2 regions of the Rhodococcus sp. PAMC28707 genome follow, and region 2 is predicted to be linked to the other one. Evidence: riboswitches for the same ligand, from Rfam matches in the RefSeq annotation. Region 2 holds a riboswitch; the other holds the start of a gene.
What was found. A riboswitch is a leader RNA that binds a small molecule or an ion and turns the genes downstream of it on or off. The one in region 2 is predicted to bind cobalamin.
Positions count from the first base shown of each region.

Region 1 (7,122 bases), 2.1 Mb from region 2:
ATATAGCCGGCGGCGACTCCGCGTGAGATGGATTTGCCATGCTTGGCGCTGTGGAATGCCACGACATCGGCTTCACCGATGACCCGCGCAGCTTTGACCGTCACCAGTTCGGGATCCCCGGGCCCGATGCCGACGCCCCACAACTTGCCTGGAATTATGCTCATTCTTCCTCGCTTGCAATGGCATTCACTGCGGCGGCTGTGATGGCGCTACCGCCACGCCGTCCTCGAACCACCAGATACTCGAGACCGAAGTTCGATGCGATGAGGTCCTCCTTGGATTCGGCAGCACCGATGAAACCGACCGGACCTCCGACGATCGCGGCGGGTTTGGGTGCGCCTGCAGCCAGCATCTCGAGTAAATGGAACAGCGCTGTCGGTGCGTTACCGATCGCGACTACCGCGCCATCGAGCCGATCTCCCCACAATTCGAGCGCGGCTGCAGTTCGAGTCGTGCCCATCTTGGCCGCGAGATCACGCACTCTCGGATCCGACAGCGTGCAGATCACTTCGTTGTCGGCGGGCAACCGTCGACGTGTGACGCCTGCCGCGACCATTTTGACATCGCACAGAACCGGTGCACCTGCAGCAAGGGCAGAGCGGGCGGCGGAAACAACCGACGGTGTGGCACCGACAACTTCGGTGAGGTCGACTTCACCGCTGGCATGGATCATCCGCACGACGACCTGCGCGACGTCAGGGGCGAACGCCGAAAGATCCGCCTCGGCTCGAATGGTCGCGAAGGACTGTCGATAGATCTCCGCACCGTCGCGGATGTAGTCGTACATGGAGTTCACGATAGGTCAGAACGGAGACCCCTCATGACACCCGGTATCCGGCGCCGGTGGCGACGACGTCCACGATCTCGCCTTTCGGCCTGCCGCATCGACGCTCGCATCCTGACCAATGTTCGCGTTGGTCAGCAAGATTCCGGCCGGCAGCCACGGCGTCACGTAGATCCCCCCGCACGTCTGCATTCGACTTCTCGCACCCAGGTGAGCCGGTACAGGCGCTGAGGTTCACCCAAGGTGAGTCGGCATCGAAGATCAGGCCCATCGGGGCCAGTACTCGAACCACCTGTTCGGCAGCGCCCTCGTCGAGATCGCACACGACGATCCCGCGCCACGGCGTGACGACGAGCGGCTTGTCGATTGCAGCGAGAAACTCGGCGAGACGTGCGTCGAGGACGCCGAGCGCAAGGACTCCGCCCAGCGCGACGAGTCCGTCGGCCTGCGACAGCCACCCGATCGGGGGTGTATCGGACGGTCGAGTGGCCAGTGGGCCCGTGATTGTCGGGTCGTATCCGGATGAATCGAGGCCCAGCGTTGCGAGAACTCTTGCGGGTCCGTCGGCGAGCTCGGCCAGTCGCCACTCCGTTCCCCGCAACGAGACGAATATTCGGGCGGTGTCCACCAGCACATCGACGACGCTGTCGCGTTCGACCCGGACACCCGTATCAGCGCCACCGAGGATCAAGGCGAACAACTCGGGCGAGAGCGCTTGGACACCGAAGTCCGGGTCCAGAGCGGTGACATCGCCTCGGCCGTCGTCGAGGGCGAACAGTGTCCGGCCGGGAAGATCCACCAGCTCGGCACGGGCGCACAGGCCTCGGTCGAGTGCGGTGATCAAGGTTCGGACATCGGTGACACCATTCACCCGACCAGTCAAGGGCGAGGCAAGTATGTTGCGCACACGCTCGTGTGACGGGGAGGGCAACATACCGGCATTCGCAAGCCGTCGAGCCAGCTCGGTGCTGTCCCGAACCCCGCGGAATTGAATGTTGCCGCGGGATGTCAGCTGCATAGACCCGTTGCCGAGATCGCCAGCAGCCTCTGCGAGAACCTGCATGTGGGAAGGGTCGACCATTCCGCCGGGCAGCCGCACCCTGGCCAGCGCGCCATCGGCTGCTTGGTGCAAGGTCAGTGCACCTGGGCAGCGGTCGGGGGTTGTTCTCGGGTCGCTCGACATCACCTGTCCAGGCTACAAGTGCATCCTGTCGGGGTTTCCCGATGTAACGAGCCGGAGGGTTTCTTCGGTAGCATCCCCTTCGAACGGCTTCGGCCGAGAGGAAGCCGGTGTAACTCCGGCGCGGTCGCGCCACTGTGAAAGCCAGACCCTCTCCCGTGAGCCCACACGCAAGACGAATGCGGGGCGCGAAAACCCCGAGGAGGGCAGTAACCGTGATCCTGCTTCTGTCCACATCGGACACCGACCTGCTCAGCGCGCGTGCCAGCGGCGCCGACTATCGGTGGGGAAATCCTTCGCGCCTGCTCGCCGACGATGTTGCCGGGCTGGCTGAGGGCATTGATTTGATCGTGCTCCGGATCTTGGGGTCGAAGCGGTCCTGGGAGGAGGGCGTCGATGCGGTACTCGCCTCCGGCGTGCCGGTGGTCGTTCTCGGTGGGGAGCAGGCGCCGGACGCCGAGTTGATGGAGTTGTCGACCGTCCCCGGCAACGTCGCAGCTCAAGCCCACAATTACCTGGCAGAAGGTGGCCCGGAGAATCTTGCCGAACTCTTCGGCTTCCTGTCCGACACCGTTCTGCTCACCGGTCACGGGTTTTCTGCGCCCGTCCACACACCTACGTGGGGAGTGTTGGAGTCTTCGGTGACACCCGCCGATGCCGGCGGACCGACCATCGCGATCCTCTACTACCGAGCGCAGCATTTGGCCGGAAACACGGCATACATCGAAGCTCTTGCCGCGGCCGTCGAGGCGAAGGGTGGGAAGGCGCTTCCGCTCTTCTGCGCGTCGTTGCGCGCCGCAGACCCGGAACTACTGGGCGCTTTGAAGTCGGCCGACGCGATGATCGTGACTGTGTTGGCCGCGGGCGGAACCAAGCCTGCAGGCGCGTCGGCAGGCGGCGATGACGAAGCATGGGACGTGACCGAACTAGCCGCGCTGGACGTTCCCATCCTGCAGGGGCTTTGCTTGACCAGCAGTCGGGCTACCTGGGATGCGAACGACGACGGCATGTCGCCGCTCGACGTTGCGACTCAAGTTGCAGTTCCCGAATTCGACGGCCGACTCATCACGGTTCCGTTTTCGTTCAAAGAGATCGACGGCGATGGCCTGACCACCTACGTCCCCGATCACGAACGTGCTGCGCGGGTAGCTGGAATCGCGGTGCGTCATGCACGACTTCGCTACATTCCTACGTCGGAGCGCAGGATTGCCCTGATGTTCTCGGCGTACCCGACCAAACATGCTCGCATCGGAAATGCCGTCGGCCTCGATACGCCGGCAAGCGCGATTTCGCTCATGACCGAGATGCGCACCGCGGGATACGATCTCGGACCAGAGGACGGACCCGACGCCGTTCCGGGCTTGGCCGCCCGCGATGGCGACGCACTCATCCACGCACTTATCGCGCGCGGTGGACAAGACCCGGATTGGCTCACCGACGCACAGCTCGAGGGCAATCCGATCCGCATCTCGGCCGCGCGGTACCGGTCTTGGTTCGCCGAGCTCCCGGAGGACCTGACGTCCGCCGTCGAGAAGCATTGGGGACCGGCTCCCGGTGATCTGTACGTCGATCGCTCGAGCGATCCCGAAGGCGAGATCGTCATCGCGGCAATGCAGTTCGGCAACGTCGTCATCATGGTTCAACCGCCCCGCGGATTCGGCGAGCGACCCGTCGCGATCTATCACGATCCCGATCTACCTCCCAGTCATCACTATCTCGCGGCGTATCGCTGGATCCAGGCGTCGATTCAGGACGGCGGCTTCGGTGCCGATGCGATGGTCCACCTCGGAAAGCATGGCAACCTCGAGTGGCTACCAGGTAAGACGCTCGGGATGTCCGCTTCGTGCGGCACCGATGCCGCACTCGGCGACCTGCCGCTGATCTACCCATTCCTCGTCAACGATCCGGGCGAGGGGACGCAGGCCAAGCGTCGTGCCCACGCCACTCTGGTCGATCACCTCATCCCGCCGATGGCCCGCGCCGAGAGTTACGGCGACATCTCCCGGCTCGAGCAGTTGCTCGACGAGCATGCCAACATTTCGGCTTTGGACCCGGCCAAACTGCCTGCTATCAGGCAGCAGATCTGGACGCTGATGACTGCGGCCCAGATGCATCAGGACCTCGGATTGGAGGAGCGTCCCGACGAAGAAGTATTCGACGACATGCTGCTGCACGTCGACGGTTGGCTCTGCGAGATCAAGGACGTCCAGATCCGGGACGGTCTGCACATCCTCGGTCAGGAGCCGGTCGGCGACGCCGAGGTGGAATTGGTGCTGGCGATGCTGCGTGCACGTCAGATGTGGGGTGGCGAACAAACCGTGCCCGGACTTCGCGAAGCGTTGGGACTGAGCGAAGACGGAGACGAGGAGCGAACACGAGTCGACGCCATCGAGTCGATCGCACACGGTCTGGTGGCGACGATGCAGACGACTCAGTGGGATCCCGGCGCCGCCGAAGCAGTAGCGGCAGAGCACGGACCGGTCGTTGCCGAGATCCTTCGCTTCGCGGCCACCGAGGTGGTTCCCAGGCTTCGGGCAACCTCTCGCGAGATCGACCAGATCCTCCATGCGCTCGACGGTGGGTTCATTCCCGCCGGACCGAGCGGGTCCCCGCTGCGCGGACTCATCAACGTTCTACCTACCGGCAGGAACTTCTACTCTGTCGATCCCAAGGCAGTGCCCTCGCGCCTGGCGTGGGAAACCGGGCAGGCAATGGCCGAGTCGCTTCTCGCCCGCTACCGCAAGGACCACGGGGAGTGGCCCAAGTCCGTGGGTCTGTCGGTGTGGGGCACCTCCGCCATGCGGACGTCCGGCGACGATGTCGCAGAAGTCTTCGCACTCCTCGGTGTAGCACCGGTGTGGGACGAGGCTTCCAGACGCGTCACCAAGCTCGAGGTCATCGACCTGGACGAACTGGGACGTCCGCGGATCGACGTCACGGTGCGGATCAGTGGTTTCTTCCGTGACGCCTTTCCTCACGTGCTGGCGATGCTCGACGACGCAGTACGCCTCGTCGCTGCATTGGACGAACCGGCCGACCAGAACTACGTTCGCGCACACGCTCAGGCAGATCTCGCCGAGCATGGCGATGAGCGTCGCTCGACGACCCGCATCTTCGGCTCGAAGCCTGGAACCTACGGCGCTGGGCTGCTGCAACTGATCGACAGCAAGACCTGGCGCAGCGACGAGGACCTGGCGCAGGTCTACACGACGTGGGGTGGTTTCGCATACGGGCGGGGTCTCGACGGAGTGCCCGCGTCGGACGATATGCGCAGTGCGTACCGCCGCATCGCGGTTGCCGCCAAGAACACCGACACTCGGGAACACGACATCGCCGATTCGGACGACTACTTTCAGTACCACGGCGGGATGGTCGCAACTGTTCGTGCCCTGACGGGGAAGTCTCCCGAGGCGTACATCGGTGACAGCACGAGGCCGGAATCCGTGCGGACCAGAACGCTGTCCGAGGAAACCGCTCGCGTGTTCCGCGCACGCGTGATCAACCCTCGCTGGCTCGAAGCGATGCGCCGACACGGCTACAAGGGCGCGTTCGAGATGGCGGCCACGGTCGACTACTTGTTCGGGTACGACGCCACCACTGATGTCGTCGCCGATTGGATGTACGAAAAGCTGGCCGAGACTTACGTCCTGGACGAGCAGAATCAAAAGTTCATGCAGCAGTCCAATCCATGGGCTCTGCACGGGATCGCGGAGCGGTTGCTCGAAGCGGCCGAGCGAAAGATGTGGGCCGAGCCCGATGCCGCAATCCTCGACGGCCTACGCCAGGTGTATCTCGAAACCGAAGGCGACCTGGAGGGGGAGTAGCCGTACCCTTTATCGGCATGACCACCTTTACGAGCATCGCCGACGGAAAATTCGTGTCACTGACCACCTTCAAGAAGGACGGGACTCCCGTCGCGACGCCGTTGTGGGGTGCGCGCGACGGAGATCGTCTTCTCGTGTGGACGCCGACTGATTCGTGGAAGGTCAAGCGCATCAAGCGCAACTCCTCGGTAACCATCGCCTCGTGTTCGGCGCGGGGCAAGGTCGAGGGCGACGCAGCCGACGGTGTTGCCGAGGTTCTGGACGCCGTGGGTACCGAGAAGGCACGCTCGGCAATATCGTCCAAGTACGGCATTCTCGGTTGGTTGACGGTGAAAGGAAGCTCGCTTCGTCGAGGAAAGTCAGGGACGGTAGGTATCTCGATCGTGCCGGCGTAGTCGACGCTTACAGCCGCCACCGATGTTCCTGCCACCGGTCTTGCTTGATTCGACAGTCATATCGTTCGGTCGGCAATCGTTCGCGGTGACAGTTCCGAATGATTTTCGAGTGCTCGATAAACGGTGACGAGTTCCGTCGCCAGAACGGAGATTTCAACGTGCCGATCGCGGTATCCGACTACAACCATGTTCGCCTCACAGTCAGCGACATCGACGTCTCGCGCAAGTTCTACGACGAGGTGTTCGGCTTCGAGGTCGCGTTTGCCTTCGATCCGAATGCAGACGAAGAAACCAAGAAGTCTCTGTGGTTCCTCTTCGGCGGAGTGATCTACAAGTTTCCCGGCGGATTGTTCGGCTTGCGCCCGGTCGCACCCGAGGGAGATTCCTTCGACGAAAATCGAACGGGACTCGACCATCTGGCCTTCAGTGTCGAGAAGCATCAGGACTTGAAGGACGCAGTGGCGACGCTGGACAAGCTCGGTATCGCGCACGAGCCGATCAAGAGCGGTGGCCCTGGATTGTCGATCGTTGAGTTCCGTGACCCCGACAATATTGCTTTGGAAATCGCGGGCCCCAGCGAATAGCTACTGCGCTTCACTCACCGAGGACATGTGGAAGTCCGGAATACGCAACGGCGGCATAGCCGTTCGCGTGAACCAGTCTTTCCATTCCCGGGGCAGCGTCTTCTCCGTTGCCCCGGCCTCCGTGGCTCGGCTCAACAGGGCCAGTGGGCTTTCATTGAAGCGGAAGTTGTTGACCGCGCCGACTACCTTGCCGTTTTCGACCAGGTAGACGCCGTCGCGAGTCAACCCCGTCAGCAGCAGGGCCGCAGGGTCCACCTCGCGGATGTACCAGAGTGTGCTCAGTAGCAGTCCTCGTTCGGTTCGCGCGACCATCTCTTCGAGGGTGGTGTCCGACTCACCCGTAAGAACGAGGTTG
Region 1 covers NZ_CP039253.1:21,713-28,834, reverse strand. Annotated here, with positions in the region: gene cobJ (precorrin-3B C(17)-methyltransferase) at 1-164, opposite strand, end outside; gene E5720_RS00085 (precorrin-8X methylmutase) at 161-787, opposite strand; gene cobG (precorrin-3B synthase) at 819-1,967, opposite strand; cobalamin riboswitch at 2,007-2,133, shown strand; gene cobN (cobaltochelatase subunit CobN) at 2,180-5,788, shown strand; gene E5720_RS00070 (PPOX class F420-dependent oxidoreductase) at 5,806-6,183, shown strand; gene E5720_RS00065 (VOC family protein) at 6,342-6,767, shown strand; gene E5720_RS00060 (metallopeptidase TldD-related protein) at 6,768-7,122, opposite strand, start outside.
Region 1: linked by a shared signal. The riboswitch ahead of cobN (cobaltochelatase subunit CobN) and the one ahead of E5720_RS09655 (CbtB-domain containing protein) in region 2 are both predicted to bind cobalamin.

Region 2 (7,122 bases):
CGCGGGTGAACGCCTCGGACTTCCGGCATTGGCCCACGGTGTCGCCGACGTTGCCAATGCGCGCACGCGGTTCGTCCTCGTCGGAGCCCCGCGGCCTGCGCTCGCCCCCACCGGGGCGGATCGCACCGCGGTGGTGTTGATGCCGGACAATCAGCCCGGCGCTCTGCTCGGTGCACTGTCCGAGTTCGGGATCCGCGACATCGACCTCACCAGAATCGAATCACGGCCCACCCGAACCGAATTCGGGACCTACCGGTTCTACGTCGATTGCGTCGGACACATCGATGATCCAGCCGTGTCCGAAGCTCTCGGAGCGTTGCATCGCAAGATGGAACTTCGATACCTTGGATCTTGGCCTGTCGCCACGGGAACCGGACGGACGCCCCCGTCGTTGGACAAGGAGATCGAGTGGTTGGCGGGATTGCGCGCCGGAAAAGGGGACAGATGACGGGCAAGCTGATCCTCGTCCGACATGGCCAGACGTTCGGCAACGTAGCCAAAAGGTTGGACACGCGGCCGCCCGGGGCCGCCCTCACTGATTTCGGTCATGAGCAGGCGCGGAAATACGGGCAATCCATAGCCGGTAGACCGCCCTCGGTGCTCGTGTCCTCCGTTGCGCTGCGCGCACGGCAAACCGCCGAACACATAGCGCTGGCGACGTCCTCGATGATGGTCGAGCGTGATGGCCTGCAAGAAGCCTCCGCAGGCGATTGGGAAGACCGCACCGACAAGGAAGCGCACGACGGATTCACCGCCGTTTACGGCGCTTGGCACCGCGGTGATCTCGACGCCCAGGTGCCGGGAGGCGAGACCGGTCGCAGCGTTCTCGACCGGTACGTGCCGGTCCTCGAGCAACTACGCGAGCAATACCTGTTCGAGGATGATCCACGAGATGTGGTGGTGGTCGGGCACGGTGCTGCCATCAGACTGGTCGGTGGCGTATTGGGCGGTGTGGACGGCGCATTCGCCGCAGACAACCACCTCGACAACACCGGGACCGTCGAGCTTGCACCACTTGCCGGCGGCGGCTGGGCATGCGTCCGCTGGGGGAGCTTCGTTCTGCCATTTCAAGGCAAAGGCAGCCGCACACTCGACGATCCGATCAGTTGACCGCGCTGATCAACCGGCCGCGCCCGTGATGAGCTCCTCGATCGCAGATCGCACGCGTCCATCCGAACCAGGCGACAACGACGTCCACTGTCGGCCGTCCGCTGCCATGCTCGACGTCGCCACGATCCGGCCACGCCGAGTGTCGAAGAACGCCACCGGATTCTGTCCGACGGTCCGAATTCCGGAACCGACTGTGACCGAGGTGATCTCGGCGTGGGCTGAGCATGTGCTCATGGCTGCGGCGACGTCGGCAGCTGCCGAGTCCTCGATTCCGATGTAGGAGAGTCTCGCAGCAGTGGCGACGCGATCGGTCGGTGCGCCGTCGAGCGCCTCCGCCAGAAGATCTGTCTCCGCGGCGATTCCGTGAAACTCGAACGGTCTTTTCACGCCGAGTGCATCGAGCAGTTCCTGCGCCGGAGCCCCGACCGAAGCGCGTATGCGGAGCCATCCACCCGAAGCTACTGCGAGAACCGAACCGCTCTCGTTGGACGCCAAAGCGATCCGGGTCATCGAAGAATCGTTGGTGAAGGGTCTGTTGATCAGTCGCGCAGCGATGAACCACCGCGGTCGATCCAGAATACGCAACCACATCTCGAGGTCGGGATGAACGCGCCCGTTGGGCAACAATCCGTCGTGATCGAGACCGTCGTACCCACGTCGAAGTGCCGCCGCTCGCTCGGCAGCCCCATCGAACCGCGGGAACACGTCCAGCACTACCGGTAGCTCGACGATTCCGAGGGCCTCGACGAGGTAGTCCATCTGATCGGCGTCGAGTTCGGCGGAGGGAACGGTGTGGCCGAGAGGTCGAGTCCCCAAGTCGATCAACGGTCGTTCCATGTCGGTTCCGCGCCGATGACCGACGGTGCGACGGTGCGGCCGTCACCGAAGTGCTCGAATTGCTTCAGATAACCAGGCGTCCGGTGCTCTTCGTCTTCGTCACCCTGAGCCCCGGCCGTCGATGCCGGCCCACCGGCACCACGGGCCGTGGCTGCAGCATCGTTCGCGCCCGCTCCGAACACACCCGAGCCGTTGGCGCCTGCAAGAACGCGCTCACTGCCTGCCACCGAGGACGCGCCCCCCGGTCCGTTGGGAGCCCCGAACGCGGTGCTACCGAGACCGCCCGACACCCGGCCGAAGCCGACCCCGCCGGTGCCCGCTGACCCGGTGGAACCGATGGACCCGAAGGACATTGCTCGCGTTGCCGCCGAACCCGGTGCTCCAGCATCGGCTCTGCCTGCACCCGCGAGCGGTGATCCCGCCGAGCCCTGCGAAGGGTTCTGTGAGTTCATGAACGTCGACACCGCGGATCCGCCGACGTTGGTGGCCGCGGAAGCAACGGTGGTGACGCTGGAGCCGGCGATCGAACCCGCAGAGCCGGCCACCTGCCCCGCGGCAGCCACCAACGCAGGATTCTGAACTGCTGCTGTAGCTGCGGCGATGACCGCCTGAGCGGGTGAGGTGTGAGCGCTGAACCCGAAGGCTTTCGTTTCCTCGTAGGAGGTGCCCTTGGCGATACTGCCGTCGGGCCCGGAGGTGCCACCGGACGTGTCGTTGACGATCTCGGGCGGCCGATCGAACGAGACCGTCATGGCCAGCGGCGTCGTCGCAGCTTCATAGGCGTCCATGACGATCGCAGCCTGAACGTCTAGTGACTGGTCTGCAACTTCGAGTGCTTCGGCGCTGCCGTTCAGTGCGCCACCAGAGCTGTACGCGGCAACTTTGGCGGATTTCACAGCAGCTATCGCGACCGGATTCGGCATCGCAGCGACCGCAGTCGTATAGGCCGCAGCCTCGGCGAGAGCGTGTCCGCTGATCTCGGTGGCACGCGTTGCCGCACCCTGCGTCCACGCCAAAAATCCGCCGAAGCGAGCTTGGGCCGCATTGGCCGCCTCACCTTCCCAGCCGGCCGCGAGGACAGCCATGACCCGACCAACTGTGATCGATGCGTCGGTATAGGCGGCCGCAACCGACCCCCACGCGCTCGCGGCACCGATCAGCGGGGCCGGACCGGTTCCCAGCAGCAACGCCCCTGAATTTACTGTTGCAGTGCGTGGTAGCCACACGACCCCCGTTACGCCCAGTGTCACAACATCTCCCCCGTCATTTACTCAGCCCCGTCAGTGCTTGTGGATAGTCAGCTCTTCAGATTGTCAGTGCCCGACCGTGTTCGAAGTCGACATCTCGGTACGCGGACGCCTGTGCCCGCAGTGCGGCAGCAGCCTCGATCAGTTCGCCGATGGCGTCGGTGGCAGCGGGAGTGAACGAACCCGCAGCGCGAACGAAGTAGCGATTGGCGAGGAGTGAGACTTCCTCGCTGCCGGAGGGTGTGACTTGAATGGGTAGCGATGCGGCAGTCAGACTCGCCTGGAGCCGAGCTGCGAGGGCATCCAACTCGGCGGCGGCGGCCTCGAGGGCAACCGGGTCGACGCGCACATTTCCGGGCATAACCCCACTCCTTCGTCACGCAGCGAAAATTTCGCTCTCGTAGAACTTTGACGACGGCACTGGGCAATCGGTTCCACTCCGCGTAAAAAAGCTCAGGTGATTTTTTCTGCCGCAGACCGAAGGGTCCATCGCCCACCTCGGAAGTTCAGATTCGTCACCGTCGCGGGTGGGATGTCCACCCGCCAGAACGAGGACGACGGCGCGTCGAGTGCTGTGACGACGACGGCGCGGACGACAGCAGGATGCGTGACCGCCAGCAGCCGACGACGCTCGGTCGCCACCCTGTTCATCCATTGCCCGACGCGGTCGAACAGTGCGTCGATCGATTCACCACATGGTGGGACGGTGGAAGTGTCGGTGAGCCACCCCAGCAGCTCGGACTCGTCGAGGTCATCCATCGTTCGGCCGGTCCATTCGCCGAAATCGAGGTCGGCGAGGTCGGCGACGATGGCTCCCTTTACGCCGAGGACCGCCGCAGTCTGTCGAGTTCGCCGCTCCGGGGCGATCATCGTCATCTCGGCGTCCGAGTCGAACGTGAGTTCCTCCAGCCGCTTCAGCCCGCCCGAATCGACCGGTTCGTCCGAATGAAACCTGGCACGGCGCATTGCCTCGGTCGTGCCATGGCTGACCAGCGAGAGCCGCGTCACTGTCGACGGCATCGAGCACTCCTCTCCACCCATGGGCTCATCGCACCCTGGTTCCGATTGACACCGGGCTGATATCGGTGCCAGAGTTCGCGGGTAAGCGCGATGTGTACAGGCAATTCCGGTGTGAATCCGGAGCGGTTGCGCCACTGTGATCGGACCTCAGCGGTTCCGAGAGCCAGAAAACTGACACATCGCTTCGGTTCGAAAGGGACGCATAATCCCAGGAGGCATTCCATCATGGCCATCGTTCACAATCCCAGCAACGCCACGGAGTCGGCTGCCCTCGCAGTCGTCGTCGCGGCGGTGGTGCTCCTCGCATTCGTCGTGCTCTACCTGGTCGGTTTCGACCAGGGCGCCATTTCACGTAGTGGAATGTACATGCACGAACTGATGCACGACGGACGCCACCTGCTGGGTCTCCCGTGTCACTGACCGCGACGTCCCCGCGTGTGACCACCTTGCAGGGGACCTATCTTCAGTTGCTCGTCCGCGGACTCCTGGCGGGTCTCATCGCAGGTCTGCTCGCGGGCACCATCGCGTTCGTCATCGGTGAGCCTCACGTAAATTCGGCCATCGCCATCGAAGAGGCGGCAGGTGCAGCCGAGCACGCCGAAGTAACTCCGGGCGCACACTCGCACGACGAAGAAGATGCACTCGTAAGCCGTGACGGCCAACGTGCGGGGCTGTTCCTCGCAACCGGGCTGGCAGGGCTCGCGCTCGGTGCCATCTTCGCGACGGTGCTGCACTACGCTCGGCGGTTCACCTCGCTGTCCGGGTCCACACTTGCCCTCGCTGTCGGCGCGCTCGGCTGGGTGGCAATCGAAGCTGTCCCGTTCTTCAAATATCCGGCCAATCCACCTGCTGTGGGCGACCCGGACACCATCAATCAGCGCACCTGGCTGTGGCTCGCTTCTGTTGTTCTCGGGTTGTTGGCGGTAGCAATCGGAATCTACGTCGCGAAAACGGTGGCGTCGCACAGTTCGCTTGCCGTTCGGATCGCGGCTCCGCTGGCGGCGTTCCTCGTCGTGGTAGGCCTGGGATATGTACTGCTGCCCACGATCAACGAGGTCGGCGCGGACTTCCCGGCCACACTGCTGTGGGAGTTCCGACTGTCTTCGCTGGCGACGCAGGCGACGCTGTGGATCGCGCTCGGGTTGGCATTCGCATTCTTCACCGATCGGGCTGTCGGCAAGGCGCGCGAGTCGATTACGGCGTAGCTCTCGAGTTCAGCGCACCCCAGCCCGCTTCAGCGCCCAGTTGGTTCGGGCCCACCCCAGCCCGCTTGAATGGTCCATTCATACGATCAGATGTCTTGAAATCGACCATTCAAGCGGCGGGGAACTACCCGAAACCCAGTTCGTGCAAGCGCTCGTCGTCGATGCCGAAATGGTGCCCTACCTCGTGGGCGACGGTGATCGCGATCTCTCGTCGAGCGGTCTCGGGGTCGTCGACCATATCCAGAATCGGACGACGGTAGATGGTGATCACGTCCGGTAGATGCCCGCTGTACTCGTAGCGGTCGGTGAGCGCGACCCCCTCGTACAGGCCGAGGATGTTCTCGGTGGGGTGCTCTTCCTCGACGAGAATGACGACGTTGTCCATGCGGTCGGTGATGTCCGGCGGAAGCGTGTCGAGGGCGTCGCCGACAGCGTTTTCGAAGTCGGCGCGGCTCATGTCGGTAGGAATGTCATCCTCCCGACGTGATCGGGGCGGCACCGGGCAGCGGCGTCGGAAGTGCCCGACCGTCCGGGGCCGACGGCGGCGGTACCGGCGGTTGACCGTTGATGAGGATGTCGCCCTGTGCCGATCCGACGATCGTCGCGAACCCGCCCGTGTCGAGCTCACTTCCTATCGAACAGCTGACCTGACGGCTACCAGCCAGCCAACTGGTCACGTCGATGTTGTCCCAGAACAGCGTCAGCGTCTTGTCCCGCAGGGAGGTTGGGGAGCCGAGGTATGCGTTCACGGCGTCGGTGCAGACAGTCGTGAGGTAGGCGTCCTGGTCGGCCTCGTTGGGAATTCCGTTCGGAAACTGTTGGCTCAGGTCTGCGACGGAGACCACCTCGAAGGCGTGGGGCGCGCTGCAGTCGACCGGATCGGCGGGCACGTTCTGCAGGATGCCGATGCAGGTGCCGGGCTCCCACACGTTCGACTGATCCAGGTCGAGCACCGAGCCGGTCATCTCCTGCGGAATTCCCGTGTTCGTGGACTTCTGGATTCCACACCGCAATGTTCGTTCGCCCGATGCCCATCCTGCTTGGCTGGGGAACATCAGGCCGACACTGAACTTGCCGCTCGGATCGAACTTGGCACCCAAATAGTCGTCGACGGCATCGACGCAATGCTCGTCGCGTAGCTGTCCGAACCGTTGCGCTCCCGGGTAGACCGAGTTCGGAGCGAACTCGAGCCCGGGGTAGGCACTCAGATCGACGTCGGCTGCTACTTCGAATCGATGTGGGTCGGCGCAGGAGACTTCGGTGAGGTCCTGTCGGTCGGTTTCGGGGTCGTCGGTAGGCGTCCACTGCAGGCACGTGCCTGGATCGGCCGAACCGAACGTCTTGGCCGTGACGGCACCCGACGTCGCAGGCCCGGCGGCCGAGTGGGTGGCGATCTTCTCCGGTTGCGAGAAGCCACCGGACACGGAGAGCGTGATCGCAGCAGCCGCGACGGCCCCCACAGCGACGAAGGCGAGTCCTCGACGCGCACCGTGCGCCGATACTGTGCGCGGGTTGCGTGTCGTTGTGGGTTTCCCCGGCCGAACCGGATCGCTGGTGGACATCAACTCCATCATGCCCGAGTATCTTCGGTTCCTATGACAGACCCCGAGGAGACCAGTGCTGACATCGCCGAGCTTGCGGGCCGACTGTTCACGATGGCCCGCGACGGTGATGCCGAGTCGTTGAAGATATATCTGGACGCC
Region 2 covers NZ_CP039253.1:2,132,948-2,140,069, reverse strand. Annotated here, with positions in the region: gene pheA (prephenate dehydratase) at 1-448, shown strand, start outside; gene E5720_RS09680 (histidine phosphatase family protein) at 445-1,110, shown strand; gene E5720_RS09675 (ESX secretion-associated protein EspG) at 1,120-1,947, opposite strand; gene E5720_RS09670 (PPE domain-containing protein) at 1,932-3,197, opposite strand; gene E5720_RS09665 (PE domain-containing protein) at 3,253-3,555, opposite strand; gene E5720_RS09660 (histidine phosphatase family protein) at 3,648-4,214, opposite strand; cobalamin riboswitch at 4,270-4,408, shown strand; gene E5720_RS09655 (CbtB-domain containing protein) at 4,440-4,634, shown strand; gene E5720_RS09650 (CbtA family protein) at 4,661-5,419, shown strand; gene E5720_RS09645 (metallopeptidase family protein) at 5,544-5,876, opposite strand; gene E5720_RS09640 (septum formation family protein) at 5,890-6,981, opposite strand; gene E5720_RS09635 (ankyrin repeat domain-containing protein) at 7,015-7,122, shown strand, end outside.